DNA from 2 places in the Variovorax sp. OV084 genome. Region 2 is predicted to be linked to the other one. Evidence: riboswitches for the same ligand, from Rfam matches in the RefSeq annotation. Region 2 holds a riboswitch; the other holds the start of a gene.
What was found. A riboswitch is a leader RNA that binds a small molecule or an ion and turns the genes downstream of it on or off. The one in region 2 is predicted to bind glycine.
Positions count from the first base shown of each region.

Region 1: it holds a riboswitch for glycine, as region 2 does, so the genes downstream of both, gcvT (glycine cleavage system aminomethyltransferase GcvT) here and BMW87_RS24590 (D-amino acid dehydrogenase) in region 2, are expected to answer to the same signal.

Region 1 covers NZ_FOII01000001.1:16,163-26,741, reverse strand. The annotation lists gene BMW87_RS00145 (TRAP transporter substrate-binding protein) at 1-24, shown strand, start outside; gene BMW87_RS00140 (TRAP transporter small permease) at 122-634, shown strand; gene BMW87_RS00135 (TRAP transporter large permease) at 646-1,938, shown strand; gene BMW87_RS00130 (L,D-transpeptidase Cds6 family protein) at 2,045-2,509, shown strand; gene BMW87_RS00125 (hypothetical protein) at 2,608-3,168, shown strand; glycine riboswitch at 3,202-3,292, shown strand; glycine riboswitch at 3,305-3,417, shown strand; gene gcvT (glycine cleavage system aminomethyltransferase GcvT) at 3,463-4,635, shown strand; gene gcvH (glycine cleavage system protein GcvH) at 4,696-5,067, shown strand; gene gcvP (aminomethyl-transferring glycine dehydrogenase) at 5,119-8,028, shown strand; gene BMW87_RS00105 (hypothetical protein) at 8,067-8,321, opposite strand; gene BMW87_RS00100 (DUF3014 domain-containing protein) at 8,456-9,370, opposite strand; gene BMW87_RS00095 (DUF2855 family protein) at 9,496-10,579, opposite strand, start outside.
Region 2 covers NZ_FOII01000012.1:65,729-76,307, reverse strand. The annotation lists gene BMW87_RS24605 (aminotransferase-like domain-containing protein) at 1-575, shown strand, start outside; gene BMW87_RS24600 (PhaM family polyhydroxyalkanoate granule multifunctional regulatory protein) at 668-1,417, shown strand; gene BMW87_RS24595 (FIST signal transduction protein) at 1,463-2,743, shown strand; gene BMW87_RS24590 (D-amino acid dehydrogenase) at 2,750-4,051, opposite strand; glycine riboswitch at 4,144-4,260, opposite strand; glycine riboswitch at 4,264-4,364, opposite strand; gene rfbB (dTDP-glucose 4,6-dehydratase) at 4,481-5,554, shown strand; gene rfbD (dTDP-4-dehydrorhamnose reductase) at 5,551-6,441, shown strand; gene rfbA (glucose-1-phosphate thymidylyltransferase RfbA) at 6,462-7,358, shown strand; gene rfbC (dTDP-4-dehydrorhamnose 3,5-epimerase) at 7,355-7,906, shown strand; gene rfbG (CDP-glucose 4,6-dehydratase) at 7,978-9,051, shown strand; gene BMW87_RS24560 (NAD-dependent epimerase/dehydratase family protein) at 9,048-9,884, shown strand; gene BMW87_RS24555 (glycosyltransferase family 2 protein) at 9,920-10,579, shown strand, end outside.

The DNA.
Region 1 (10,579 bases), on a different contig from region 2:
AAGAAGATCACGGACGTCAAGTAAGCCCTGAGCCGCAACGGCCGACCCTCCGGCAACGCGCCCGGCACGCATGCGTGCGCCGGGCGCTTCGTTTTTCAGACAGAACAGAGAACAACACAAAGTGCAAGCCTTCGAGCGCTACTTTCTCGCCGCCAACCGCTGGGCGCTGATTCTTCTGCTGGCCGCCATGTCGGTCATCATCTTCACCAACGTCGTGCTGCGCTACACCACGAGCCAGTCGCTCGAATGGGCGGAAGAGGTGTCGCGCCACATGATGATCTGGCTCACCTTCCTGGGCGCCGGGCCGGTGCTGCGCTACGGCGGGCACATCGCGGTCGAGAACCTGCAGGACGCCTTGCCCCGCAGCGCGGCCGTCGCGGTGCGCATCGTCGTCGCCGGGCTGCTCTTCGCATTCTTCGGCTTCATGGTCTGGTACGGCTGGCTGTACATGGAACGCACGATGTTCCAGCTCACTGCCGTGACTCAGATTCCATTCGCCTACATCTACAGCGCGATGCTGTTCGGCGGCATCTTGTTGATCGTGCACTGGCTGCTGGTGGTGCGTGGCTACGTGCTGCGCAGGGAGTTCGCGTCCGACGCGCACTTCGACGCCAACGCCTCGGCGTCGCTGTAAGGAGAACGACCATGGATGCCAGCATTGTTCTGATCGTTTCCGCCTGCATTTTCCTGGCCATCGGCGTGCCGGTGGCCTTTGCGCTGGGCCTTTCCACCGTTACCACGCTGATCCTTGCGGAGAACTACCCGCTGATGGTGCTGCTGAAGGAAACCTTCACCGGTATCGACAGCTTTCCGCTGATGGCGGTGCCCTTCTTCATTCTTGCGGCCGAACTCATGAGCGGCGGCTCGCTCACCGAGGTGCTGCTGCGCTTCGCAGGCCAGTTCGTGGGCCACCGGCGCGGCGGGCTGGGCTACACCAACGTGGTGTCGCTGACCTTCTTTTCGGGCATCTCGGGCTCGGCGCTGGCCGACGCGGCGGGGCCGGGGTCGATGCTCATCAAGATGATGGACAAGGCCGGCTACGACCGCTCGTACGCGGCGGCGCTCACGGCCTCGACCGCCATCGTCGGGCCGATCATTCCGCCCTCGATCATCATGATCATCTACGCGCTGCAGGACGAGAGCGTATCGGTCGGCACGCTGTTCGCGGCCGGCATCATGCCGGGCATCCTGATCGCGGTGGCGATGTGCGTCGTGAACTTCTACGTCTCGAAAAAGCGCAACTACAAGGGCGATGGGCAAACGCCTCCGCTGCGCGAGATCCTGGTCACGACCTGGAAGGCGATTCCTGCGATCCTGCTGCCGGTGGTGATCCTGGGCGGCATGCGCGCCGGCTGGTTCACGCCGACCGAGGCCTCGGTGGTGGCGGTGTTCTATGCGCTGGTGTGCGGCAAGTTCGTCTACCGCACGCTCGAGTGGAAGATGCTGCCCGACATCCTCTCGCGCTCTGCCCTGCTGTCGGCTTCGGTGCTGATCATCATCGGGCTGTCGGCCTCGTTCGCGTGGGTGCTGACCATCGAGGGCATTCCGCAGCAGATGGCCGAATGGCTCATCAGCATGAACCTCTCGCCGTGGATGTTCCTGATCATCGTCAACGTGTTCCTGCTGCTGTTCGGCATCTTCATCGAGCCGCTGCCGGGTGTGATGGTGCTGGCGCCGATCCTTGCGCCGGTGGCCATCAAGCTGGGTGTGGACCCGGTGCACTTCGCGATGATCGTGATCTTCAACCTCACGCTGGGCATGATCACGCCGCCGGTGGGCGGGCTGCTGTTCGTGACCTGCAACGTGTCGAAGGTACCGATGTCGGCGCTGGTGAAGGAGCTGGTGCCGTTCCTTTGGGCCCATGGGGCGGTGCTGGTCATCCTGACCTTCGTGCCCGCGCTGAGCACGTGGCTGCCGCACGTGCTCGGGTTCAAGTAGCGGCCCGGGCTCCGGGGCCTGATCGGCCCGGTGAATCGGCGGATGTTCACTGCCAGAATCGGGCGACGGGCCAAGGGCCAACAACCGACAAGGAGGGGACTGCGCCATGAATCGATTCCTGAGCTGCCTGCTGGGCGGCGCCTTGCTGGCTCCGGCTGCCTTCGGCGCCCCGCCCGCAACGCCCGCCGCGGCACCAGCCCCCGTATCGGCAGCAGCGCCGGCCGATCCCGCCTCCAGCATCCGCGAAGTCGAAGCCGCCGTGCGCGCCTGGGCCGCGGCCTGGTCAGCCCGGGACGTGGTGCGCTACCTGGCCGCCTATGCACCCGACTTCACGCCGCCGCGAGGCCAGGACCGCAAGGCCTGGGAGGCGGACCGCCGCGCGCGCATTACCGACAAGACGACCATCAGCGTGAGCATCGACAGCCTGGTCATCAGCGTCCAGGGGCAGGCGGCCAGCGCGAGCTTTCAACAGACCTACAGCGCCGACAAGCTGCGCGAGAAGAGCCGCAAGACGCTGGAATTGCAGCGCGTGGGCAACCAGTGGCTCATACGCAAGGAAAGCGCGGGCTGAAGGCCAGCCGCGATTGCCCCTGTAAGGCAAACGGTTCATGAAGATGTCACCACTTGCAACGATGCTGCAGCCCTCGATTCCCGAAAGCTGTGGCTGCCATGTTTCCCACCAAGACCGACAAGGCGCGCGACGAACTCCAGGGCGGACAGCGCACGCTCAGCCAGCGTGAGCGCGCCCTGCTGCTGATGGCCGATGGCCGGCGCTCGCTGACCGACTTCAGTCCGCTGTTCTCCAACCGGGTTGAAGCCGAACAGGCGATCCAGGCGCTGGTGCAGCGGGGTTACCTGCAGGCCCCGCAGGCTGCTGCTGCGGCACCGGCGCCCGCACCGGTAGCAGCCCCCGCCCGGCCCGCGCCTATCGCCGCCGCCGAGCCGATCCAGGTCGCCACCACCTCGGCCGACACCTTCGACGGCAAGCGCTCGCTGGCCACCACGCGCATGTTCCTGTTCGACATCTGCGAGCGCATGTTCGTGCGGCGCGACCCGAAATTCGCGCTGCAGATGCGCGACGCCCTGCGCGAGGCCCGCGACCGCGAGGCGATGCTGACCATCGCCGCGCTGATGCTCACCGAGATCGAGAAAACCGCCGGGGTGGAGCGGGCCGAATCGCTGCGCGAGCGCATCGACAAGCTGCTGCCGCCGGCCGAAATCATCCACTGACGCCGAACCCCGGCCCCGCGCGATCCACTACACTCGCCAGGGTCAGGAGAGAGCCCCGCGTGCCGGGGCCGCCGAAGGCGCAGGGGTTTCCCGAACGCTCAGGCAAAAGGACTGACAAGGCGCCGGTGAACACCGGCGTTTCCTTGCTGGAGAGAGGCCGTTGCAGTGAAAACTGCCCATCGGCCCACCGAAGGAGCAAACCCCGATCGTGGGGCGAATCTCTCAGGTAAAGCGGACAGCAGGGGTGGCCCATGGCTTGCGTCATGGATTTCGTCTGCCCCTTTGGAGTGCCCCGTGGCTGCTTCTTCCGCCCCCGCTACCGAACTTCTCAAGACGCCGCTGCACGACCTCCACGTGGAGCTCGGTGCCCGCATGGTCCCCTTTGCCGGCTATTCGATGCCGGTGCAGTACCCCGCCGGCCTGATGGCCGAGCACAAGCACACGCGCGATGCGGCCGGCCTGTTCGACATTTCCCACATGGGCCAGCTGCGCCTCGTCGGGCCCGATGCAGCGGCCGCCTTCGAAACCCTGATGCCAGTCGACGTGATCGACCTGCCCGCCGGCAAGCAGCGCTACGGCCTGCTGCTGAACGACGAAGGCGGCATCCTCGACGACCTGATGTTCTTCAATGAAGGCAACGGCTCGATCTTCGTGATCGTCAACGGCGCCTGCAAGGTGGCCGACATCGCCCACATCCAGCAGAAGATCGGCAGCCGCTGCCAAGTGCAGCCCCTGCCCGACCACGCCCTGCTCGCGCTGCAGGGCCCGCAGGCCGCGGCCACGCTGGCGCGGCTGTCGCCCGGCATCGAGCGCTTCGTGTTCATGACGGGCGGTGCGGTGCAGATCGGCGGCATTGCCGCCTTCGTCACCCGCAGCGGCTACACCGGCGAAGACGGCTTCGAGATCTCGGTGGCCGCGAAGGACGCCGAGGCGCTGGCCCGCCTGCTGCTGGCCCAACCCGAGGTCAAGCCCATTGGCCTGGGCGCGCGCAATTCGCTGCGGCTCGAAGCCGGGCTTTGCCTCTACGGCAACGACATCGACACCACCACCACGCCGGTCGAGGCCTCGCTCAACTGGGCGATGCAGAAGGTGCGCCGCACGGGCGGCGCGCGCGAAGGCGGCTTTCCAGGCGCGACAAAGATCCTCGCGCAGCTTGCCGTCGCTGCCGCAGGCGCTGCCGGCCACACCGACCACGACACGCTGAAGCGCAAGCGCGTGGGCCTCGTCGCCCTCGAACGCATTCCGGTGCGCGACGGCACGGTGCTGCAATCTTTCGAAGGCCACGACATCGGCGTCGTCACCAGCGGCCTGCTCGGCCCGACGGCCGACCGCTGCATCGCGATGGGCTACGTGGCCACCGCTTTTGCCGAACCGGGCACGCGCGTGCAGGCCATCGTGCGCGGCAAGCCGGTGCCGATGGAGGTCTCGACGATGCCTTTCGTGCCCACCCGCTACTACCGCGGCTGAGCCCGGTCGACCCGGCTAGGCTCTACACCCCGATTCATTTTTTCCACGAGGAGTTTTTCCATGAGCATCAAGTACACCAAGGACCACGAATGGGTGTCGGCCGAAGGCGACGCAGCCACCGTCGGCATCACCGTGCATGCGCAGGACGCGCTGGGCGACGTGGTGTTCGTCGACCTGCCCGAAGTCGGCAAGACCTTTGCGCAAGGCGAAGTTGCCGGCGTCGTCGAATCGGTCAAGGCCGCGGCCGACGTGTTCATGCCCGTGTCGGGCGAGATCACCGAAGTGAACGAGGCGCTGCGCGCCGATCCGTCGCTGGCCAACAGCGACCCACTGGCCGCCGGCTGGTTCTTCAAGGTCAAGCTGAGCGAACCCGCACAGCTCGACGCCCTGCTGGACGCGGCCTCCTACGACAAGTTCGCCGCCGAATCCTGATCCGCTGAGTTCTTCAGCCACCTTCCTTCTTCTCCCCGAGCCCTCACCGCCATGCCGACGCCCGCCCTTCCCTCTTTGCAAGAACTAGAGAACGCCGAAGAATTCCTCGCCCGCCACATCGGCATCGATGCGGCGGACGAGGCGCGCATGCTGCCGGTGATCGGCTCGGAAACGCGAGCAGAGCTCATCGACGGCATCGTGCCCGCGGCCATCCGCCGCGCAAAGCCGATGCGCCTGCCCGCACCGGCAACCGAAGCCGATGCGCTGGCCGAGCTGAAGGTGATGGCGTCGAAGAACAAGGTGTTCAAGAACTTCATCGGCCAGGGCTACTACGGCACGCACACGCCGGGCGTCATCTTGCGCAACGTGCTCGAGAACCCCGCCTGGTACACCGCCTACACGCCCTACCAGGCCGAAATCTCGCAGGGCCGCATGGAAGCCCTGCTCAACTTCCAGACGATGGTGTGCGACCTCACGGGCATGGCCATCGCCAACGCCTCGATGCTCGACGAGGCCACGGCCGCAGCCGAGGCCATGACGCTGGCCAAGCGCAGCGTGAAGAGCAAGAGCAACGTGTTCCTGGTGTCGGGCGACTGCCATCCCCAGACCATCGAAGTCATCAAGACGCGCGCCGCGCCGCTGGGCATCGAAGTGAAGGTGAGCACCGTGTCGGAAACGCTGCCCCACCTGATGGTGAGCGGCGAGTTCTTCGCCGCGCTCGCACAGTACCCCGCCACCACCGGCCACGTGCACGACCTGCGACCACTCGCAGGCCACGCGCATCAGTGCGACGCCGCCCTCATCGTCGCGGCCGACCTGCTGGCGCTCACGCTGCTCGTCGCGCCCGGCGAGTTCGATGCCGACATCGTCTGCGGCACCACGCAGCGCTTCGGCATGCCGCTGTGCAACGGCGGCCCGCACGCCGCCTACCTGGCCTGCCGCGACGAATTCAAGCGCTCGCTGCCGGGCCGCCTGGTCGGCGTGAGCGTCGACACGCACGGCCAGCCCGCATACCGCCTCGCACTGCAGACGCGCGAGCAGCACATCCGCCGCGAGAAGGCAACGTCGAACATCTGCACCGCGCAAGTGCTGCCGGCCGTGGTGGCCAGCATGTACGCCGTTTACCACGGGCCCGACGGCCTCACACGCATTGCGCAGCGAGTGGCAGCGCTCACGGCAATCCTCGCCAAGGGCCTCACGCAGATGGGCCGCGAGCCGGTCAACACCACCGCGTTCGATTCACTGACCATCCGCACCGGCGAAGACACGCCGGCGATCATCGAGCGCGCGCAAGCCGCCGGCGTCAACCTGCGCCAGCGCCTGCAGCAGCACCTGGGCATCTCGCTCGACGAGACCAGCACGCGCGCCGACGTCGAAACCCTGTGGAGCCTCTTCGCGCCCGCCGGCACGCAGGCGCCGCGCTTCGATGACCTGTCGGGCAGCACCACGCCGCTGATCCCCGAAGACCTTCGCCGCAGCAGCGCCTTTCTCACGCACCCGGTGTTCAACACCCACAAGAGCGAAACCGCGATGCTGCGCTACATCCGCAGCCTGTCGGACAAAGACCTGGCGCTCGACCGCAGCATGATTCCGCTGGGCAGTTGCACGATGAAGCTCAACGCGACGAGCGAGATGATCCCCATCACCTGGCCCGAGTTCGCCAACATCCACCCCTTCGCGCCCGCCGAGCAGCAGCAGGGCTATGCCCAGCTCGACGCCCAGCTGCGCGCCTGGCTGTGCGAAGCCACCGGCTACGCGGGCATCAGCCTGCAGCCCAACGCCGGCTCGCAAGGCGAGTACGCAGGCCTGCTGGCCATCCGCTCGTTCCATGAAGCCAAGGGCCAGGGCCACCGCAACATCTGCCTGATTCCGTCTTCCGCACACGGCACCAACCCCGCGAGCGCGCAGATGGTGGGCCTGCAGGTGGTGGTGACGGCCTGCGACGCGCAGGGCAACGTCGACATGGACGACCTGAAGCGCGCCTGCGAAAAGCACAGCGACAAGCTGGCCGCAGTGATGATCACCTACCCCAGCACGCACGGAGTGTTCGAAACCCGCGTGAAGGAACTGTGCGAGCTGGTGCATGAACACGGCGGCCGCGTGTATGTCGACGGCGCCAACATGAACGCGCTGGTCGGCGTGGCTGCGCCGGGCGAGTTCGGCGGCGACGTGAGCCACCTGAACCTGCACAAGACCTTCTGCATTCCGCACGGCGGCGGCGGCCCCGGCGTGGGCCCGGTGTGCGTGGTCGAAGACCTCGTGCCATACCTGCCTGGCCACGCGACGGCCGGCGTGCCGTCGAACGGCGTGGGCGCCGTGTCGGCCGCACCGCTGGGCAATGCGGCCGTGCTGCCGATCAGCTGGATGTACTGCCGCATGATGGGCGCCAAGGGCCTGCAGGCTGCGACCGAAACGGCCATTCTCAGCGCCAACTACATCAGCGCGCGCCTGAAGGACCACTACCCCACGCTGTACGCGAGCCCCAACGGGCACGTCGCGCACGAGTGCATCCTCGACCTGCGCCCGCTGAAGGACACCAGCGGCGTCACCGCCGAAGACGTGGCCAAGCGCCTGATCGACTACGGCTTCCACGCCCCCACGCTGAGCTTCCCCGTGCCCGGCACGCTGATGGTCGAGCCGACCGAGAGCGAGCCGCTGGCCGAGCTCGACCGCTTCATCGACGCGATGATCGCCATCCGCGGCGAAATCCGCCGCATCGAAGAAGGCGTGTGGCCGAAGGAAGACAACCCGCTCAAGCACGCGCCGCACACGGCTGCGAGCCTGCTCGGCACCGAGTGGAGCCACCCGTACTCGCGCGAACTCGGCGCGTTTCCGCTGGCCGAACTCAAGAACGCGAAGTACTGGCCGCCCATCGGCCGCGTTGACAACGTGTACGGCGACCGCAACCTGTTCTGTAGCTGCGTGCCCGTGGGCGACTACAAGGAAACCGAAGAGGCCTGACGAAATCCGAGAAGGCGGGCGGCAGCCCAGCGGCCCTTTTACGGCGGGGATTCGCGACGATAGGTCGCCCACTTCACGGTCAGGATGTCTGCAGCGATCTTGGCGGCATTGACGCCCGCATAGGCTTCGGACGGATCGAACTGGAATGCCTCCTGGTATCGCTTGACCTGCGCATAGTCCTGGTCGAAGGTCATCGGACCCATGAGTTCGGCAGGATCGGTGCCCGCTGGAAGCGCGAGGAATTTCTCCGAATCGGTTGCACTCTGGTAGAGGTCGACGCTCATCAGGTTCATACGGGTGTCCTCGAGGTTTTGATTTTGAGAACAAAGCCTCAGCGACATCCGTGCGGCACGCAATCGGTCCGCGCCTACACAGCGCGCCGGAGGAATGCTCACGGGCGCCCGTGTACGTCGAGCGCCGTGCGGCGTCAGGGTTGCTTCTTCTTCGCCACGTCGCCAGTGGCGATCTGCTGGCGCAGGCCGCGCAGGCTGGTCTTCACCTTGCGCTCGTTCTCCGGCCCCATGCGCACCATGATCTTCTGGCCGGAAGACAGCGACTCCAGCTTGGGGTCGGCGTATTCATAGCGCACCCACGGCCGGGTCGAGGGCACGTCACCCTTCACCTCGACCAGCCGCACCTCCACCGGCCCCTTGGGCTCGGGCGCCTGCAGTAGGTGGTCGATCACGGCAATGAGCCGGTCGTTGAAGTAGCGGCCCGGATAGCCCAGCTCTTCGTACGCCTGCTGGAACAGCGGATAGAGCTTTGCGTACACGGCCGCCGCCTTGGCCGGGTCGACCGACTCGGCCAGCAGCACGATGGCGTTGTAGCGCGCGGCGTTGTTCGCGGCAATCGTCTGTACCTGCCCCTGCTGCCCGTCGGTGATGAAGCGCTGGCCCGTGGGCAGCACCGGCCATGCGCTGGGCGGAGCCTGTTCGCGCGCGAGGTTGTCGACGGTGGTGACGAAGCGGCGCACGATGCCGTCGGGGTGCATGTACGCTGCAACGTTCTTGCCGCCGAACAGTTCGATCAGCGCCTTCGTCACGCGCGCATCGGAATCAGGCAGCTTGGGCAATGCCGCATCGGGCGGGGCCAGTGCATCCATGGGGTTCTGCGGCTCGGCGGACGCTGCCGAGGGCGGCGCCGGTGGTGGCGGTGCGGGCGCGTCATTGGGCGCCGCGGCCACTGGCACGGGTTCTGCCAGCATCTGCTGCTGATACCAGCGCCAGCCAAGGTAGGCAGTCCCGAGCAGCACCAGCACGAAGGCGACGATGGCGCCTATGGGCATTTCGCGGCGGGGTCTGAACTCAGGGGCGTCGCGCGTGTCGCTGTCGGGCTCGGGCATGAGGTGGGTTTCCTTGTGCGGGAATGTCGGGGAAGCGAACGGCTATGGTGCACCAATTCGGGCTGCGCACCAGCCTCGTCGTCGTAACGCCCTGTGACGCACCCGCCGCGCGGAAGTTCACACGCTCAGCCCGCGAGCCGCACCACATGCGCCTGCCGCGGATCTACCCTGCCCGCGTGCAGGTCGGCGATCACAGCTTGCGCATGCGCGAAGCCCTCACCTTGCGCCAGCGTCATCCATCGATTGCCGGGCCTGCTCAGCTCGGCGATGAAGCTGCCTTGCGCCTCGTTGAAGCGCCGGTTGACCTCCTGTGGGCCCCAGTCGGCATTGCGCTTGCGGATCTGCACGGGGGCGAAGTAGAGCTTTGGCGTCGGGCCGGGCAGCGAGGTTGTGTCACCGAGAAATTCCGTCTTCTGCGCGGAGCCCGCATAGCAGTCGTACACCAGCGCTTCGCCGAAATGGTGGTGAATGGTCGCGCGCAGGTCGTCGTTGCCCGAGAAGTCGACGTACAGCGTGGGCACATCGGCCGGCAGCGCCGTCACTTCTTCATAGCTCAGCGTGCGGTCGTAGCAACCCAGGCTCTCCACGAAAGCGCGATTGGCGTTGGACGTGGCCGCAATCAGCGCCAGCCCTTCGCGCTGTCGCAGGCAAAAGGCCGTGCCGAATGCGGTCTTGCTCGACGCGCTCGACACCACGACCTGCTTCGCGCCGAAGAAAGCGTTGTCTTCCAGGAAGTCGGCCAGCATGAACGAGGTGATGAACAGCGGGCGCACCAGCATCTGGTAGTCCTCCAGCGCGGCGACGTAGCCTGCGTCGTTGCTGCAGCGCATGTACTGGTTGTAGGCCGACACCAACTCGCTGCGGTGCGGCGCGCCGTCGTAGAAGCCGCGCGGCGTTACGCGCACCGGCTGCATGCGCAGGTGGCTCGCTATGGGGAAGTAGCCGTAGAAGCGCTCGCCCACCGCCACGCCCTCCACACTCGAGGCGACCACATCGGCAAAGCCCCAGGCCGGCATGTGACCCCAGTCGGCATCACCAGTCGGAAAGAACTGCCAATACTTCATGACTGCGTCGCCGAAGGCCGCGTAGGTGATGTTGTTGGTGGTCAACGAGAAGCGGCCGATCTTCAGCAGCACCTCGCCGGGCTGCAGCTCGCCTGTGTCTTGCGCAGTCACGACACGGGTAGTGCCGAGGGCGTTCTTGCGCGTT
Region 2 (10,579 bases):
TGGCCAACGAATACGACTTCCACATCGTCGAGGACGACACCTACAGCCACCTCGCACCCGAGCACGCCACGCGGCTCAGCGCGCTCGACGGGCTGCAGCGCACCATCTACGTGAGCGGCTTTGCCAAGATCCTGGCGCCCAACTGGCGCATCGGCTTCCTGGCCGCGCCCCCGGCGCTGAAGGAGCGGCTGCTCGAAACCAAGCTGCTGGCCACGCTCACCTCACCCACGCTGTTCGAGCGGGCGTTGTCGTGGTGCATCGACCAGGGGCAGCTGCGCCGGCATTCGGAGCGCGTGCGCATCCGCCTCGACGGGGCGCGGGGGCGGGCGGTGAAGCTGGCGATGTCGCACGGCTGCACCTTCGCCTCGGAGCCGGCGGGGCTGTTCGGCTGGGTCGACACGGGCGTGGACACCGACGCGCTCACGCAGCGCATGCTCGACCAGGGCTACCTGCTGGCGCCGGGCTCGCTGTTCCATGCGCGCCGGCCCCCGAGCACGATGATGCGGATCAACTTCGCCACGTCGCAGGATGCGACCTTCTGGAAGGTCTTCAGCAAGGTCCGAAGCGAGCTCTGATGGCAGGTAAAAGGCGGGGAGGTCCGGGCCAAAAGGCCGGAGGCTTGGAGTAAGCTGGCAACACAAGAAAACCCACCCAGGAGACCACCCGCATGAGCACCGCCAGCAAGCCCTTCGACTTCAGCCAGTTCGTCCCCGGATTCGACTTCCTGAAGAACCTCGCCGGTGGCGCCGCGGCGGGCACCGGCGCCGGTTCGGTGCCAGGGATTCCGAGCCTTGCGAGCTGGGTGGCTCCCACGCTGAGCGTGGAAGAGGTCGACAAGCGCATCCAGGAGCTCAAGACGGTGCAGTACTGGCTCGAGCAGAACGGCCATGCCCTGAAGGCCACGATCCAGGCGCTAGAAGTGCAGAAGATGACGCTGTCGACGCTGCGCGGCATGAACGTGCGGATGGAAGACATCGCCAGCGCGTTCACCAAGCAGGCAGCCGCGATGGCGCCGGCGCCTGCCGCGGCAGCTCCGGAGCCCGAACCCGAAGAGGTCGAGGAAGAGGACGAGATGCCCGAAGAAGAGGCTCCAGCACCGACGAAGTCGCGCAGCAGGCCGGCTTCGGCCAAGGCAAAGACCGCGGCGGCCGACGGAGCCGGCGTGGTCGATCCCATGCAGTGGTGGGGCTCGCTCACCGAACAGTTCCAGCAGATCGCCAGCTCGGCGCTGCAGGACGCGGCCCAGCTGAAGGTGCCGGCCATGGCCCAGCCGCTGGCCGATGCGGTCGGCAAGGTCATGGGCAAGCCGGCAACAACGGCCGCCCGCAAGCCTGCTGCGGCCAAGAAGGCTGCAGCGCCGGCTGCCAAAAAGAAGACATCGACAGCCGCGCGCCAGCGAACCTCCGCCCGGCGCTGACGTCATACACATCCATTTGTTGAAGAGAACGGGTTGGCACGCATCATGAAGTTGTTTCCCTCCGGTCACGCCACCCATCCGCAATGGCGCATGGCGGCCGGCCTCGTGCTGGCCCAGTTGCGCGCACAGATGGCCCTGCCCGACTACGCCTCGTCGCCGACGCTGGGGCTGCTCTACATCACCGACCACTATGCAAGCGAGGCGCAGGACATCCTCGACCACCTGAGCGCCGAGCTGCCCGAAGTGACCGACTGGTCGGGCACCGTCGGCATCGGCGTGTCGGCCAACAACGCCGAGTACTTCGATGAACCCGGCATGAGCCTGATGCTTTGCGCCTTGCCGAGCGACCAGTACCGCGTGTTCTCGGGCGTGGCGCCGCTGGGCAATTCCGAAATGAGCGGCTTCGAGGCGCACACGGCACTGGTGCACGCCGACCCGGCAACGCCCGACCTGGCCGAGCTGATCGCCGAGATGGCGGGGCGCACCGACACGGGTTATCTGTTCGGCGGGCTGTCTTCGGGGCGCGGCAGCGCGCTGCAATTCGCAGTCGGCGGCAACGGCAACATCCGCGGGCACGGGGCGGCGGGTGGGGTGTTCTCGGGCGGCCTGTCGGGCGTGGTGTTCGGCGAAGGCGTACGGCTGGTGTCGCGCGTCACGCAGGGCTGCCAGCCGCTGCGCTCGGGGGCAGTGCGCGAACGCGAGATCACCGAGGCCGACGGCAATCTGCTGCTGAAGCTCGACGGCGAGCCGGCGCTCGACGTGCTGCTGGCCGATCTGCAGGTGTCGCTCGAACGGCCGCAGGAGGCCATCGACGCCGTGCGCAACACGCTGGTCGGCCTGGCCGATGCCGGTAGCGACGGCATCCGCCGCACCGGCGACCTGGGCGCCGACGTGCTGGTGCGCCACATCATCGGGCTGGACCCGACGCGGCGCGGCATCGCCATTGCCGATGTGGCCGAGGCCGGCATGCGGCTGACCTTCTGCCGCCGCAACGCGCAGGCCGCGCGGGCCGACCTGATGCGCATCTGCGCGGAAATCCGCGAGGAACTGGAGCCCGAAGAGCAGACGCTCGCCACCGCGCGCGCCGTGGCGGCGGGCGAAGCCGAGGCGGCGCCGCATCCGGCACGGCGCATCGCAGGGGCGGTGTACGTGAGCTGCTCGGGGCGCGGCGGGCCGCATTTCGGCGCACCGGGCGCTGAGTTGCAGATCGTGCGGCACGCGCTGGGCGACGTGCCGCTGGTCGGGTTCTTCGCTGCGGGCGAGATTGCCCGGCATCACCTGTATGGCTATACCGGGGTGCTGACGGTGTTTACGGCCAACGACTGAACGCGATCAGGCCGGCTGCAGCGCGCGCGGCGCGGGCGCAGGCATGCCGGTGAACGCGAAATCCACCTCCGGCGCCAGCCCGCTCACGATCCGCGCGATCGACTTGCCCGAGCCGCAGGCATGCGTCCAGCCGAGCGTGCCGTGGCCCGTGTTGAGGAACAGGTTCGGAAGCCTGGTCTTGCCGATCAGCGGCACGTTGCTCGGCGTGGCGGGGCGCAGACCGGTCCAGAACTGGGCCTGCGTGGTGTCGCCAGCGCCGGGGAAGAGCTCTTCGACGCGGCGCACGATGGCTTCGCAGCGCACGCGGTTCAGGTCGCGGTCATAGCCGTTGAGCTCGGCCGTGCCGGCGATGCGCAGGCGGTCGCCCGACTCCGAGGTGTAGCGCGAAAACACGAGCTTGAATTCGTCATCCGTCAGCGAGACCTGGTGGGCCTTCGACGCGTCCTTGACGGGCAGCGTCACCGAATAGCCTTTGGCCGGGTAGATCGGCAGGCGAATGCCCAGCGGGGCGGCATACAGCGGGCTCAATGAACCCATCGCCAGCACGAAGGCGTCGCCGCGGATGCGCTGGAAGCGGCCTTCGCTGTCGGTGGCTTCGACGTGATCGATGCTGCCGCCGGCTTCGCGCAGCGCGGTCACGGTGTGGCTCATCAGGAACTTGACGCCCGCCGCGGTGGCCAGGCCCACCAGTTCGCGCGCGAAGCGGTTGGCGTCGCCGGACTCGTCCTCGGCCGTGTAGGTGGCGCCGGCCAGCTTCGGGCGGATGTGGGCGAGGGCGGGCTCGATCTTCACGGCTTCGTCGGCCGAGATGACCTGGCGCTCGCAGCCCAGGGCGCGCATCTGCTCGGCGGGCGCGAGGGCGCCGTCGAACTCTTTTTGCGTCGTGTAGAAGTGCAGGATGCCCTGCGTGCGCTGGTCGTAGTTCAGGCCGGTGTCGCGGCGCAACTGTTGCAACATCGAGCGGCTGTATGTTCCGAGACGCACGATCTGCTCGATGTTGTGGCGGGTGCGCGCCGGCGTGCATTCGCGCAGGAACTGGAGGCCCCAGAGCCACTGGCGCATGTCGGCGCGGATGCGGAAGAGCAGCGGAGCATCTTCCTTGCCCAGCCACTGCAGCACCTTGAGCGGCGCGCTGGGGTTGGCCCAGGGCTCGGCGTGGCTGACGGAGATCTGCCCACCGTTGGCGAAGCTGGTTTCGGCGGCTGGGGTGGCTTGCCGGTCGATCACGGTCACTTCGTGGCCGAGTTGCTGGAGGTAGTAAGCCGAGGTCACGCCGAGCAGGCCGGCGCCAAGAACGATCACGCGCATTTCAAGTACCTTTGAGGTTGCAGCGCTTGAACGACGGGCGTGGTGTGCTATTGAATGAATAGCAAAGCAACCGGACGACCGTAGTCCAAGTTGCCGCTCCCCCTGTCCTCGGTACCTGAGAGATTCACCCGCTGCGCCCGCAGAGGGTTTGCTCCTTCGGTGCATCACGACCACGTTGGGCGGTGTGATGGCTCTCCAGACGGCGTTTCAGTTGGTGCAGTACAGGTCCCTTGTTCGGACCGACCTGAGCGTTTATGGGAGTTTGCGCCTTCGGTAGGGCCACCGGGGTGGCCCGCTCTCCTGCAGTGGGGCGATTGTAGGCGGGGCTTGCGCGGGCGCCAACCTTTGATTTCTCTCCTCTGGCCGAATGGGATAATCGCCTGTTGATTTGCCGCAAGGCGATCGTTCCATATATCAGCAGGGGACTTCATGATCCTGGTTACCGGCGGCGCTGGCTTCATCGGCGCCAATTTCGTACTCGACTGGATCGCCAACGGCGAAGAGCCGGTCGTGAACCTCGACAAGCTGACCTACGCAGGCAACCTCGAGACCCTCGCGTCGCTCAAGGGCAACCCGAAACACATCTTCGTGCAGGGCGACATCGGCGACAGCGCCCTCATCGACCGCCTGCTGGCCGAGCACAAGCCGCGCGCCGTGGTCAACTTCGCCGCCGAATCGCACGTGGACCGCTCCATCCACGGCCCCGAAGACTTCGTGCAGACCAACGTGCTGGGCACCTTCCGCCTGCTCGAATCCGTGCGCGGCCACTGGAGCGCGCTGCCAGCCGAGCAGAAGACGGCCTTCCGCTTCCTGCACGTGTCCACCGACGAGGTCTACGGCTCGCTGTCGAAGACCGACCCCGCCTTCACCGAAGAGAACAAGTACGAGCCCAACAGCCCGTATTCAGCCAGCAAGGCCGCCAGCGACCACCTCGTGCGTGCCTGGCACCACACCTACGGCCTGCCGGTGCTGACCACCAACTGCTCCAACAACTACGGCCCCTTCCACTTCCCGGAGAAGCTCATCCCGCTGATGATCGTCAACGCGCTGGCCGGCAAGAACCTGCCCGTGTACGGCGACGGCATGCAGGTGCGCGACTGGCTCTACGTGAAGGACCACTGCAGCGCCATCCGCCGCGTGCTCGAAGCCGGCAAGCTTGGCGAGACCTACAACGTGGGCGGCTGGAACGAGAAGCCCAACATCGAGATCGTCAACACCGTGTGTGCGCTGCTCGACGAGCTGCGCCCCAGGGCCGACGGCAAGCCCTACAAGGAACAGATCACCTACGTCACCGATCGCCCCGGCCACGACCGTCGCTACGCCATCGATGCGCGCAAGCTCGAGGCCGAGCTCGGCTGGAAGCCCGCCGAGACCTTCGACACCGGCATCCGCAAGACCGTCGAGTGGTATCTGGCCAATGGCGAGTGGGTGCGCAACGTGCAAAGCGGCGCGTATCGCGAGTGGGTCGAGAAGCAATACGACACGACGAAGGCTGCGGCATGAAGTTGCTGCTGCTGGGCAAGGGCGGACAGGTCGGCTGGGAGCTGCAGCGCAGCCTGGCGCCCCTGGGTGAACTGGTCGCGCTCGACTTCGACAGCACCGATTTCAACGCCGACTTCAGCCGGCCGGAGCAACTGGCCGAGACAGTATTGAAGGTGCGTCCCGATGTGATCGTCAATGCGGCGGCGCACACGGCCGTCGACAAGGCCGAGAGCGAACCTGACTTCGCGCGCAAGCTCAACGCCACCTCTCCGGGAATCGTGGCCGAGGCGGCCCAGCAGATCGGCGCGCTGATGGTGCATTACTCGACCGACTATGTCTTCGACGGCAGCGGCACCAGGCCCTGGAAGGAAGACGACGCGACCGGCCCGCTCAGCGTGTACGGGCGCACCAAGCTCGAAGGCGAGCAACTGGTGACCCAGAACTGCGCTCGTCACCTGATCTTCCGCACCAGCTGGGTGTATGCCGCGCGCGGCGGCAACTTCGCCAAGACGATGCTGCGACTGGCGAAGGAGCGCGACAAGCTGACCGTCATCGACGACCAATTCGGCGCGCCCACGGGTGCGGAGCTGCTGGCCGACGTGACGGCGCATGCCATCCGGGCGACGCTGCAGGACCCGGCCAAGGCTGGCCTCTATCACGCCATCGCCGGCGGCGAGACCAGCTGGTACGGATATGCGCGCTTCGTGATCGAGCAAGCCAAGGCGGCCGGTGTCGAACTCAAGGCCGGACCGGAGGCCGTCGAGGCCGTGCCGACCAGTGCCTTCCCGACCCCGGCAAAGCGCCCGCACAACTCGCGCCTGGACACCACCAAGCTGCAGACCACGTTCGGCCTGCGCCTGCCGCCCTGGCAGGAAGGCGTCGCGCGCATGCTGCGCGAGATTCTTTGAACTTTCACGAGAAAAAGAACATGACCAAGACGACGCAACGCAAAGGCATCATCCTGGCCGGTGGCTCGGGCACCCGCCTGCACCCCGCGACCCTGGCGCTCAGCAAGCAGCTGCTGCCGGTGTACGACAAGCCGATGATCTATTACCCGCTGAGCACGCTGATGCTGGGCGGAATGCGCGACATCCTGATCATCAGCACGCCGCAGGACACGCCGCGGTTCGAGCAATTGCTGGGCGATGGGAGCCAGTGGGGGATCAACCTGCAGTACGCGGTGCAGCCCAGCCCTGACGGGCTGGCGCAGGCGTTCATCATCGGGGACAAGTTCGTCGGGAACTCTCCGAGTGCACTTGTGCTGGGGGACAACATCTTCTACGGGCATGACCTTGTGCACCTGCTGTCCGAGGCGGACACGAAGACTTCCGGGGCCACGGTGTTCGCGTACCACGTTCAGGACCCGGAGCGATACGGCGTGGTGGCCTTCGACGCCAAGGGCAAGGCGAGCAGCATCGAAGAGAAGCCGCTGAAGCCCAAGAGCAGCTATGCGGTGACGGGGCTGTACTTCTACGACAACCAGGTTGTCGACATCGCCAAGGCTGTAAAGCCAAGCGCGCGTGGGGAGCTGGAGATCACCGCGGTGAACCAAGCCTACCTGGATCGCGATCAGCTGAATGTGCAAATCATGCAGCGCGGCTATGCATGGCTGGACACGGGCACGCACGACAGCCTGCTGGAAGCGGGGCAGTTCATTGCGACGCTGGAGCATCGGCAGGGGTTGAAGATTGCCTGTCCTGAAGAGATCGCTTGGCGCAATGGGTTTATTACAAGTGAAGAACTCGAGAAGCTGGCAACGCCGCTGGCCAAGAGCGGGTATGGCAAGTACCTGAAGCATCTGCTGAGTGAAGAGGTCCGCTCGTGAAGGTCACCTCCACCGTCATTCCCGATGTGCTGATCGTCGAGCCAAAGGTGTTCGGCGACGCACGGGGATTTTTCTATGAGAGCTTTAACGGCCGGGCCTTCGACGAAGCCGTGGGCCGGCATGTCGAGTTCGTCCAGGACAATCATTCGCGTTCAGCCAAGGGTGTGCTGCGCGGATTGCACTACCAACTGCAGCAGACACAGGGCAAGCTGGTGCGCGTGGTGCGTGGCGCCGTGTTCGATGTGGCGGTGGACATTCGTCGCGCCTCGCGAACATTTGGCCAATGGGTGGGCGTGGAGCTTACTGAAGACAACCACAAGCAACTCTGGGTGCCCGAAGGCTTTGCGCACGGCTTCCTTGTATTGAGCGAATCGGCGGATTTTCTCTACAAGACCACCGACTACTATGCGCCGGCGCATGAACGAGCCATCCGGTGGGATGACAAGGCCATTGGAATCCGTTGGCCGGAGGTCGGCGTTTCGCCAGTCCTGTCCACGAAGGATCTGGCCGGTCTGTCGTTGGACCAGGCGGAACTGTTCGAACGCTGAAGATTTTCGCCCCAGGCTGGGTGTAGATTGAATGAGCTTGTTTGATGGGGAATGAACAAAAAATGACTGATATGGCGGAATTCGAAAAGGATCTACGCGGGCGCAGGGTTTTCGTCACGGGCCACACCGGGTTCACCGGCGGATGGGCTTGCCTGTGGTTGCAGTCGATTGGTGCCATCGTCGAAGGCTACTCGCTGCCTGCGGAAACAACGCCGTCGCTGTTTGCAGCTGCGGGTCTCGAAAAAGACGTGCCGGGCACGATGGGCGATATCGTCGACTATGAGCGCCTCCTGGCTGCGATGCAGGCCTTCAAACCCGAGTTAATCCTTCATTTGGCCGCGCAACCACTTGTGCGCCGTTCGTATCGCGAGCCGCTCCGGACGTTTCTGGTCAATGCACAGGGCACAGCGCATGTGCTCGAGGCCGCCCGTATCACAGGCGGCGTGCGAGGAGTGGTCTGCGTGACCACGGACAAGGTCTATCGCAACAACGAATGGCCGTGGCCCTATCGGGAAAATGATCCTCTCGGAGGAAAGGACCCCTACAGCGCGTCGAAGGCTTCGGCCGAGATGGTGATACAGAGCTATGCCGCGTCGTATCCCTTCGCTGAGGGCAAGGGGCCCGCAATCGCCACGGCGCGCGGTGGCAATATCGTCGGCGGCGGCGATTGGTCCGAGGATCGGCTGATTCCTGATTTCGTCCGTAGCGTTGTGAACGGAACGCCGTTGACATTGCGCTACCCGCAGGCAACGAGACCGTGGCAGCACGTGCTGGCGCTGGTCCACGGCTACCTGCTGTTGATGTCCAAGCTGATCGGCCCGAACCCGCAGGATGCCGCGCGTGCCTGGAACCTGGGGCCGCATGATCCGAAGCAGTATTCGGTGCGCGAAGTCCTGGAGTTGATGAGCGATGAATGGACGCGTCCTCCGCTCGAATTCATGGACAACCCGCTGCCCGAAGCCGGAGCGCTGGCGCTCGACAGCTCGCTGGCCCACAACCTCCTTGGTTGGGTGCCGGCATGGGACACGCACCGCGTGGCGCGTGAGACAGCCGCCTGGTATCGCAAGTATTACGAAGCGCCGCACGCTGCGAAAGCCATCACGCTGGCGCAGATCGATGCCTGGCGCGGAGACATTCGCGAATGATGTATCTCGTCGGTGGACGGGGGCGGTTGGGGCGAGCGGTCTGTGCATCTCTCCCCTCCCATGAGTCCATGCTGCTGGAGCGGTCTGTCTATGCGGACTGGTGGCGCCCCGGGGCCGCGAGTCTGGTAGAGCGGTTCTTCGGCGCAGCGCCGTCCGGGTCCGTCGTGCTGGTCGCTGCAGGACTGCTGGACCCAGCACTTTCCGCCGCCGAGCATCATCAGATCAACGTCGACCTTCCCAAGCGGATCATCGAAGGAGCGTGCAGGGCGGGTTTGCGTGTCGTGACTTGCGGCACCGTGATGGAGCGATTGACCCGGCATCCGAACCCGTACATTGCTAGCAAGGCTGAACTGGGGCGATTTGCAGAAGAGCGCGCGGCGGCTGGTGACGCTGTGTTGCATCTGCAGATTCACACCCTCTATGGCGCAGGCGCACCAGCGCCGTTCATGTTCCTGGGCCAACTCGTCGATGCATTGCGTCATGATCGTCCGTTCGAGATGTCTCCTGGCCGGCAATTGCGCGAGTACCATCATGTCGAAGACGAAGCTATTGCCCTGCGTGCCTTGGTCGATGCGGGTGCGATGGGGATCGTGCCCTTGAGTCATGGCGCACCGGTTACTTTGGCCGACCTGGCTTCACATGTCTTCGACGTTGTAGGCCGGCCGGATCTGCTGCGCATCGGGGCGCGCCCCGAGCCGCCTGACGACAACTACGCGACGGTCCTGCCGAGGCCGTCATTGATCGAGCAAGTCGACTTCAGGCCAGCGCTACAAGGTGTGGCGGCCTATGTCCAAGCCCAACTATCAGAATCAGAACCGCAGCAGCAAGCATGAACGGAGGTAATCATTTGTCCGCAACGCGACCTCTCGTGTCCATAGCCATTCCAGTGCTCAACGAAGCAGGCAACCTCGAAGCCTTGTACGCTCGGCTGGTGGCTCTCGGGGAGCGCATGGCTCAACGATGCGACCTCGAATTCGTTTTTACCGACAACCATTCGGATGACGACACCTGGCCGATGCTTGCGAAGCTCGCGGAAAAGGACGCCCGCGTGAGGGCGCTGAGGTTCTCGCGCAATTTCGGGTTCCAGAGTTCGATCCTTGCCAATTACCTTCACGCGCGTGGCGATGCCGTCATGCAGATCGACGCCGATCTGCAGGATCCCCCTGAGATGCTGGAAGAGTTCTTCGCACTCTGGCAGCAGGGTTTCCATGTGGTTTACGGCATCCGACGCAAGCGGCGAGAAGGCCCGCTGATGAACCTGATCCGCAAATGCGGCTATTGGGTTATCGACAGGGTCAGCGAACACCCCATTCCACGCGACGCGGGAGACTTCCGGTTGGTTGATCGGGCTGTGATCGAAGCAATAGCGAAATCGCGCACGAGCAACCCATACCTTCGCGGGATGATCGCCGGCATGGGCTTCAACCAGACAGGCATCGCCTACGACCGCGATGCACGGACGGTGGGGGAAAGCAAGTTCAACGTCATGCGTTTGATGCGGCTGGGTTTGACGGCCGTCTTCAACCAT